Linked DNA regions of Alloacidobacterium dinghuense. The protein of the gene in region 1 interacts with the protein of each later gene in a pairwise test. Links are inferred from orthologs where the notes say so. Each region holds a gene or a part of one and is shown on either strand. Other genes may lie near its edges.

Region 1 (3,287 bases):
TTCGCAGGCGGAAGAGCGCGAGCATGCTGAGGATATACATCAAGATCGCGCCGAAGACAGACATGGTAACAATGTTCGCAGTCAGCGTTTGTCCGCCAAAGGTGATGAGTTGGTCGCTGTAAATGGCAGCAATGCCGACGACGCCTCCAGCGAGAATCGCAAGCCACGGTGTTTTGAATCGCGGATGCACGCCGGCGAGAAAGCGCGGAAGATAGCCAGCGCGGGCGCGCGAAGATTTGTCGCGAATAGCCGAGGATGATTCCGTGAAACGATGCGACGAGGCCGAAGAGTCCCAGCCAGACGAGCATGTGTAGCCATCCACTGCGCGCTCCCACGACGATCTTCATCGCCTGCGGCAGAGGGTCGTTGATGTTTGCGAGCTTCGTCCAATCACCCGCTGCTCCGGCGAAAAGCATCACCCCCAGCGCCAGCGCTACCAGCGTGAGGATACCTGCGATGTACGCGATGGGAATCGAACGCTTCGGATCTTTCGCTTCTTCGGCGGCCATGGCCACGCCTTCGATGGCAAGAAAGAACCAGATTGCAAATGGAATAGCGGCAAAGATACCCGGGACTGCGTGCACGGTGAATTGATTCTGGCCCGCCCATCCACCCTGAAGAAAATTGGCGAAATGAAATCCGGGCGTGACGACCGCCATGAACACCAGTAGCTCAAAGATGGCGAGCAGAGTTACGAACAGTTCGAATGTGGCGGCAATCTGCACGCCAATGATATTCAGCGTCATGAAGACGAGATAGGCCCCGAGCGCGGCATGTTTTGGGGCCAGCGACGGAAACTGCACGTTGAGATAGGCTCCGATGGCGAGCGCGATGGCAGGTGGCGCGAAGACGAACTCAACCAATGTGGCTGCGCCTGCAAGGTAGCCTCCAACTGGGCCGAAGGCTGCCCATGCATACGCAAACGGACCGCCAGCGTGCGGAATGGAGCAGGTCAGCTCGGTAAAGCTGAAGATAAAGGTCGCGTACATGGCCGCGATCAGGAGCGAAGTGACAAGAAAACCGAGCGTGCCTGCGTTGGCCCAGCCATAACTCCAGCCGAAGTATTCGCCTGAGATAACAAGTCCAACTGCGATGCCCCAAAGCTGCCAGGTGCCGAGCGTCTGCCTGAGGTCGTGATGCGTTGTGACGGGCGGCGATTCGATGGCGTGCGACACGCTTGAGAGTATCCGCCTTTACGGTGGACTTATGGAGGGCGCTTCGCGCCTACTAACGTTATATAGACAAAGCAGGTCTTTCGACTCCGCACTCCGTGCTGTGCTCAGGATGACAATGTAGAGAGAGTTAGTCTTTGAGCGTCAGCGTGATCTTGCGCGAGTCGCCGCCGGTGGTCTTCATCACGATTTCGCCGTTACTGCGCTTGGCCACGCTCGGAAACTTGTCGCCCCATTCCACCAATACGATGCTGTCGGGCGTGGCGATCTCATCGAGGCCGAGCGAGTCGAGCTGGCGCTCCTGCTCGATGCGGTAGAGATCGAGATGGTAGAGCATGACCGGCTCGTTTTTTCCGTGATCATGGAGGGTGCCTTCGTATTCGTGCATCAGCGTAAAGGTGGGGCTCGTCACTTCATCCGGTTCGGCGGCGTCGAGGGCTTCGGCAATGCCCTTCACCAGCGTGGTCTTGCCTGCGCCCAGATCGCCTTTCAAGATAAGGAACTTTGGTGGCGTGAGCAGTTTCGCGATCTCACGTCCGGCACGGATCGTATCGGCGGCGCTGTTCGTCTCGAACTCGTGGACCTTCGTGCCTGTGGCCTCTGTCATCGCGGCATCCCCTGTATCCAAACATACCCGCCTTTGTCGTCGGAGCGGAAGCGAAAAGCTGTTGAAAGGTGCGCAACGGTGTCAGTGGCAAGCAGGGTGTGCTCGTCGTGTTCCCACACGGCAAAGTCGGCAGCCAGCCCGTGGAGATAGACGGCGGCGTTCACCGCTTCTCCGGCTAGATGCGGATATTGCGCCAACATAGCCGCTATGATGCCGGTGAGGATGTCTCCGCTGCCACCTTTGGCCATGCCGGGATTGCCGGTGGTGTTGATGGCAATCGAACCGTCCGGATGGGCGATCAGAGTGCGCCATCCTTTGAGCACCAGCGTGACATGATTTTTCATCGAAAATTCACGAGCCAGCGCTTCGCGGTTGGCTTGAACTTCGCCGGTGCTGATTCCGGCGAGCCGAGCCATCTCTCCGGGATGCGGCGTTAAGACGCGTAACCGGTTGCGGCCATTGATCTTGCCGGGATGCTTGGCGAGGATGTTCAGGGCGTCGGCATCGAGGACCGCGGGAAGATCGGTCTTTTCCAGCAGGCCGAGAAGAAATGCTTCGGTCTCCGCCGACTGGCCCAGCCCCGGACCAATCGCGAGCACCGTTTTCTTGTCGAGAAGCTCTTTGAGCGTTTCGTCATCGAGATTGCTGCTGCTGATTTCTCCTTTGCTGCCGGCACGCAGGGGAATGGTCATCAACTCGGGCGTGATGCGCACAACCGAATCGAGGATTGGTTGCGCTACGGCGGCGGTCACCAGGCCGGCCCCGGTGCGCAGGGCTGCGAGCGAAGCCATTGCAGGCGCTCCGGACTTTCCGTATGAGCCGCCAACCACGAGTACGTGACCGAATTTGCCTTTGTTGCTCTCCGCGGGACGTGGAGTCTCGGTGATCCTCTTCGAAGCTCCCGCCCAGGTGAGGTTTAACTCGGATTCGATGGCTGCGTCGGGCGAGCCGATGGGGGCGACAACAATGGGCTGATAGGCGCTGTCGGTCAAGTTGCCGCTGACGTGCGCTGGCTTCGGAGCGGTGAAGGTCACGACCGCATCGGCGCGATAGGCGCCCTCGGTGCGATACTCGCGGGAATCCGAATCCCAGCCGGAAGGAATATCGACGGCGACGACCGGCGCGTCGAGGCTGTTGATCCGGTTGCGTAAAGCCATCGCCACGCCCTTCAGCGGAGGCCTGAAGCCGGTGCCGACGACTGCGTCGAGAAACAGGTCGGATTGATTGAGGATATCCGTGATCTGAGCTGAAGAGAGAGACTCTTCGTCCGGCGCAAGAGCAGGCGCGATTTCCATGCGCTCAAACATCTCTTTGGCGTCGCCTTTCAGGTCAACCGGATAGCCGAGCAGCAGCACCTTGACCCGGCGGCCCTCCCCGGCCAGCACGCGCGCGGCGACAAAACCATCGCCGCCGTTGTTGCCTTTCCCGCACAGAACAGTAATGTTCGCCGCGCGCGGAAATTCCTGCAGCGCGAAGCGGGCGACGGCGTGACCGGCGTTGTCCATGAG
Region 2 (3,180 bases), 4.9 Mb from region 1 along the record:
GCTCACCGCCAAGAAAGTCGTCCACGCTGCTCCAGATCGCAGGCGTTAGAACCATCGCAAACACAGCGATCGTCAGCAGGACAACCGCCATATTCCGGCGACTGCGCCGCCGCTGCTCGCGCAATTCAGCCGCAGCCAGCATCACGGCACGCCGCGTCCGCTGAACCACCTTCATGTCGGCGGCGGCATTCATGCCCGCCAGCATTTCGATGATCTGTGGATCTGCATTCCGCCAATCAGCTTGTGGATTTGTAAGGGGTCCCGGCTGCTTCACAAAGCCTCCTGTTGCCGGGTCATCGCTTCAAGCCGTGGCTTCAGCGCAGCCAGCCCGCGATACAAACGCGATTTCACCGTGGACAACGGAGCTGCCGTTACATGGGCGATCTCATCGAGCGAAAGCTCCTCGTGAAAACGCAGGACTAGCACTTCGCGGTGAAGCGGATCGAGAGTCAAGAGCAGCTTGGCCACAAGCTGGCCATTTTCATATCCCTGGTAAAGCTCAAACGGATTCGGCCCGTTGCTGGGCACCTCGAATGCGCGCTCATCTTCGGCGTTCTCGCACAATTCGTCGAGGCTCACCATTGTCCGTTTGCGCCGCATATCGATGACGAGATTGCGCGCGATGGTAAAGAGCCAGGTATCGAAGCGGGCGTTGCCGTTGTATTGCGCACCGCGCATCAGCACCCGCATCCACGTTTCCTGAAAGAGATCTTCCGCGACTTCGCGGTTGCCCGTCAGATACAGCAGGTAGCGCAGCAGTCGATGCTGATACTGCACGATCAACTCGTCAAGCAGGCCTTCATCGTGTCGCTTCAGTCCTTGCGCGATCAGGACATTCTCCTGTCGCGACTGTGCCGTCAATGAGATGGAGGCTGTGCTCATACTAGGTTGAGAGACGGACTCTGAACCGCCAAAGACTCTCTTGGAGAGAAAATTCTGCACTTTTTCAATCGGACTCATAGCAAATTCCCGGCGGCGGATGAGAGCACGTGGCGCAACTTTAGGAGCGATCCGCTAACACTCTTATTATCCGGCACATAGATACGATGCCGCAAGAGATACACTAGACTCAATGGAAGTTCTTTACGGGCTGCATCCGGTGGAGGAGGCTCTGCGCGCCGGAAGCCGCCAGTTCGACCACGTCTGCGTCGCCCGCGAGCGGCATGACCAGCGCCTGCAGCGTATCATCGACGCCTGCCGCGAATCCGGCGTCCGCCTCCGCTTCGAGCCGCGTGACCACCTCACCAAACTTGCCAAAACTCCCGGGCACCAGGGCGTGGTCGCCGTCGTCCGGGCCAAAGCTACGCTTGAGCTGGAAGATCTTCTCGACGGCCTCGCAGGGAAGTCGCGCCTGCTGCTGGCTCTCGATGGCGTGGAAGACCCGCAAAATCTGGGTGCGCTTCTGCGCACAGCCGATGGGGCCGGGGCTGACGGCGTCATCCTCACCGAACGCCGTTCCGCGCCTCTGAGCCCGGTCGCCATCAAGGCTTCAGCCGGAGCAGCCGAGCACGTGCCCATCGCCCGCGTCGTAAACCTGAGCCGGGCGCTTGAGCAGCTCAAGGAGCACGACCTCTGGTGCGTTGGGCTCGACGAGCGCGGAACGATGTCTTACGAGGAATTCGATTTCACGTCTAACTGTGTGCTGGTTCTGGGACGGGAGGGTGCAGGCCTGCACGATCTGGTGCGGCGGCACTGCGATCACCTGCTGCGCATTCCCATGGCGGGCAATGTGGCGTCGCTGAACGTGTCAGTGGCAGGGGCCGTGGTCCTGTATGAAGCCGCCCGGCAACGGCGCGAAGCAAAGGCCGAGCCGAAGGTTATAGCCCCTGCAAAAAAGAAAGAGCAAAAAGGTTTAGGTTCATGAAGGTAGTAACGCCGCTTCTGGCGGCAGTTGTATGCAGTGCCGTTGTCTTCGCGCAGCAGGCTCCCAGTTCACAAACTCAGGCGAAGCCAGCCGCAACGCAGGAACAGGCGCAGCCCACGTCTCAGGACGATCAGCTGCCGCCCCCGCGCGGCAAGGTCTTGTTCTCGCGCTCGTCGAAAGACGCTCAGCAGCCTGAGGCGAAAGAGGCGGAATCGGCAAATGCGAAGGTGAGTGACACAGAGCGTTCAGCGGTAACTTTCACCGCCTACGATCTCGACGTGCATCTGCAACTCAAGGAGCAGGGAATCGCCGTCCGCGCGAGAGTGACGGTTCGCAACGACGGTAGCCAGGCACTCACTCAGCTTCCGCTGCAGCTCTCGTCATCCCTCAAGTTTGAAAGCATCAGCATCGAGGGCCAGAAGCTCGCCTTCAGCCAGCAGATCATCAACAGCGATGCCGACCATACGGGCCAGCTGCGTGAAGTTGTTGTAGTCTTGCCGAAGCCGCTCGCTCCCCAATCAGAGCAGTCGCTCAATGTCGTATATAGCGGCGCGATTCCAGCCTCGACCAAGAGACTCGAAGACATAGGCACGCCAGCCGACCTTGCGCAACAGTCTGACTGGGATGAAATCTCTGAGGACTTCACCGGGCTGCGCGGTTTTGGCGACGTGGTCTGGTATCCGGTATCGTCTGTGCCGCAAGCTTTGGGCGAGGGCGCAAAGCTTTTCACCGAGATTGGGCGTCAGAAGCTGCGCTCGCAGAACGCGCAGGTTTCGATGCGGGTAACTGCCGAGTACATCGGAACGGCTCCGAATTCCGCGGTCATCGATGGCCACTTCATCGCCGTTCAGGCTCCCGCGGTCACGCCTACGGCGTCCTTCCCTGGCGTCGTCACATTTTCACTACCGGCAACACGCCTCGGTTTTGGCACACTCGACCTCTTTCTTGCCACCCGCATTACGCATGAAGCGAATGGCATACGTGTTCTCGCCGCCGACTATGACGAACCGAACGTGCAGGGCTATCTGACTGCGGCCACCATGGTGCAACCGCTCATCGAGCAGTGGCTCGGCAGCAAGCCGAAAGAGCCTCTTACCATCTTCGACCTGCCCGATAAGCACGCCGCCGCCTTTGAGCAGGGAGCCGTGACCGCTACCGGTCTGCAGGCGCTTGAGCCGCAGGATCTGGCCAACGCGCTAAGCCACGGCATGGCGCATGCGTATTTCGAATCTCCGCGTCAGTGGCTGAATGAAGGTGTGGCGAATTTTCTGGGCACGCTCTGGATCGAGCAGACCAAAGGCCGCGATGCCGCGCTC

What was found.
Region 2: the proteins of tsaE (region 1) and rlmB interact in binary tests that used the Escherichia coli proteins (3 or more experiments, as listed by UniProt). The link is inferred for Alloacidobacterium dinghuense from one-to-one orthologs.

What each region holds. Positions count from the first base shown.
Region 1 is NZ_CP060394.1:6,036,783-6,040,069, reverse strand. What follows is about bases 42-3,040. They hold tsaE (tRNA (adenosine(37)-N6)-threonylcarbamoyltransferase complex ATPase subunit type 1 TsaE), read right to left. Parts: upstream 1,780-3,040; coding sequence 1,303-1,779; downstream 42-1,302. Other genes in these bases: H7849_RS25425 (NAD(P)H-hydrate dehydratase), read right to left, coding at 1,776-3,040; eat (ethanolamine permease), read right to left, coding at 42-1,175. Outside these bases: H7849_RS27700 (hypothetical protein), read right to left, coding at 1-40; more of eat, read right to left, coding at 1-41; more of H7849_RS25425, read right to left, coding at 3,041-3,287. UniProt on the Escherichia coli protein: Required for the formation of a threonylcarbamoyl group on adenosine at position 37 (t(6)A37) in tRNAs that read codons beginning with adenine.
Region 2 is NZ_CP060394.1:1,151,424-1,154,603, forward strand. Bases 1-2,968 are described here. They hold rlmB (23S rRNA (guanosine(2251)-2'-O)-methyltransferase RlmB), read left to right. Parts: upstream 1-1,072; coding sequence 1,073-1,864; downstream 1,865-2,968. Other genes in these bases: H7849_RS04640 (hypothetical protein), read right to left, coding at 1-274; H7849_RS04645 (RNA polymerase sigma factor), read right to left, coding at 271-960; H7849_RS04655 (M1 aminopeptidase family protein), read left to right, coding at 1,861-2,968. Also shown: more of H7849_RS04655, read left to right, coding at 2,969-3,180. UniProt on the Escherichia coli protein: Specifically methylates the ribose of guanosine 2251 in 23S rRNA.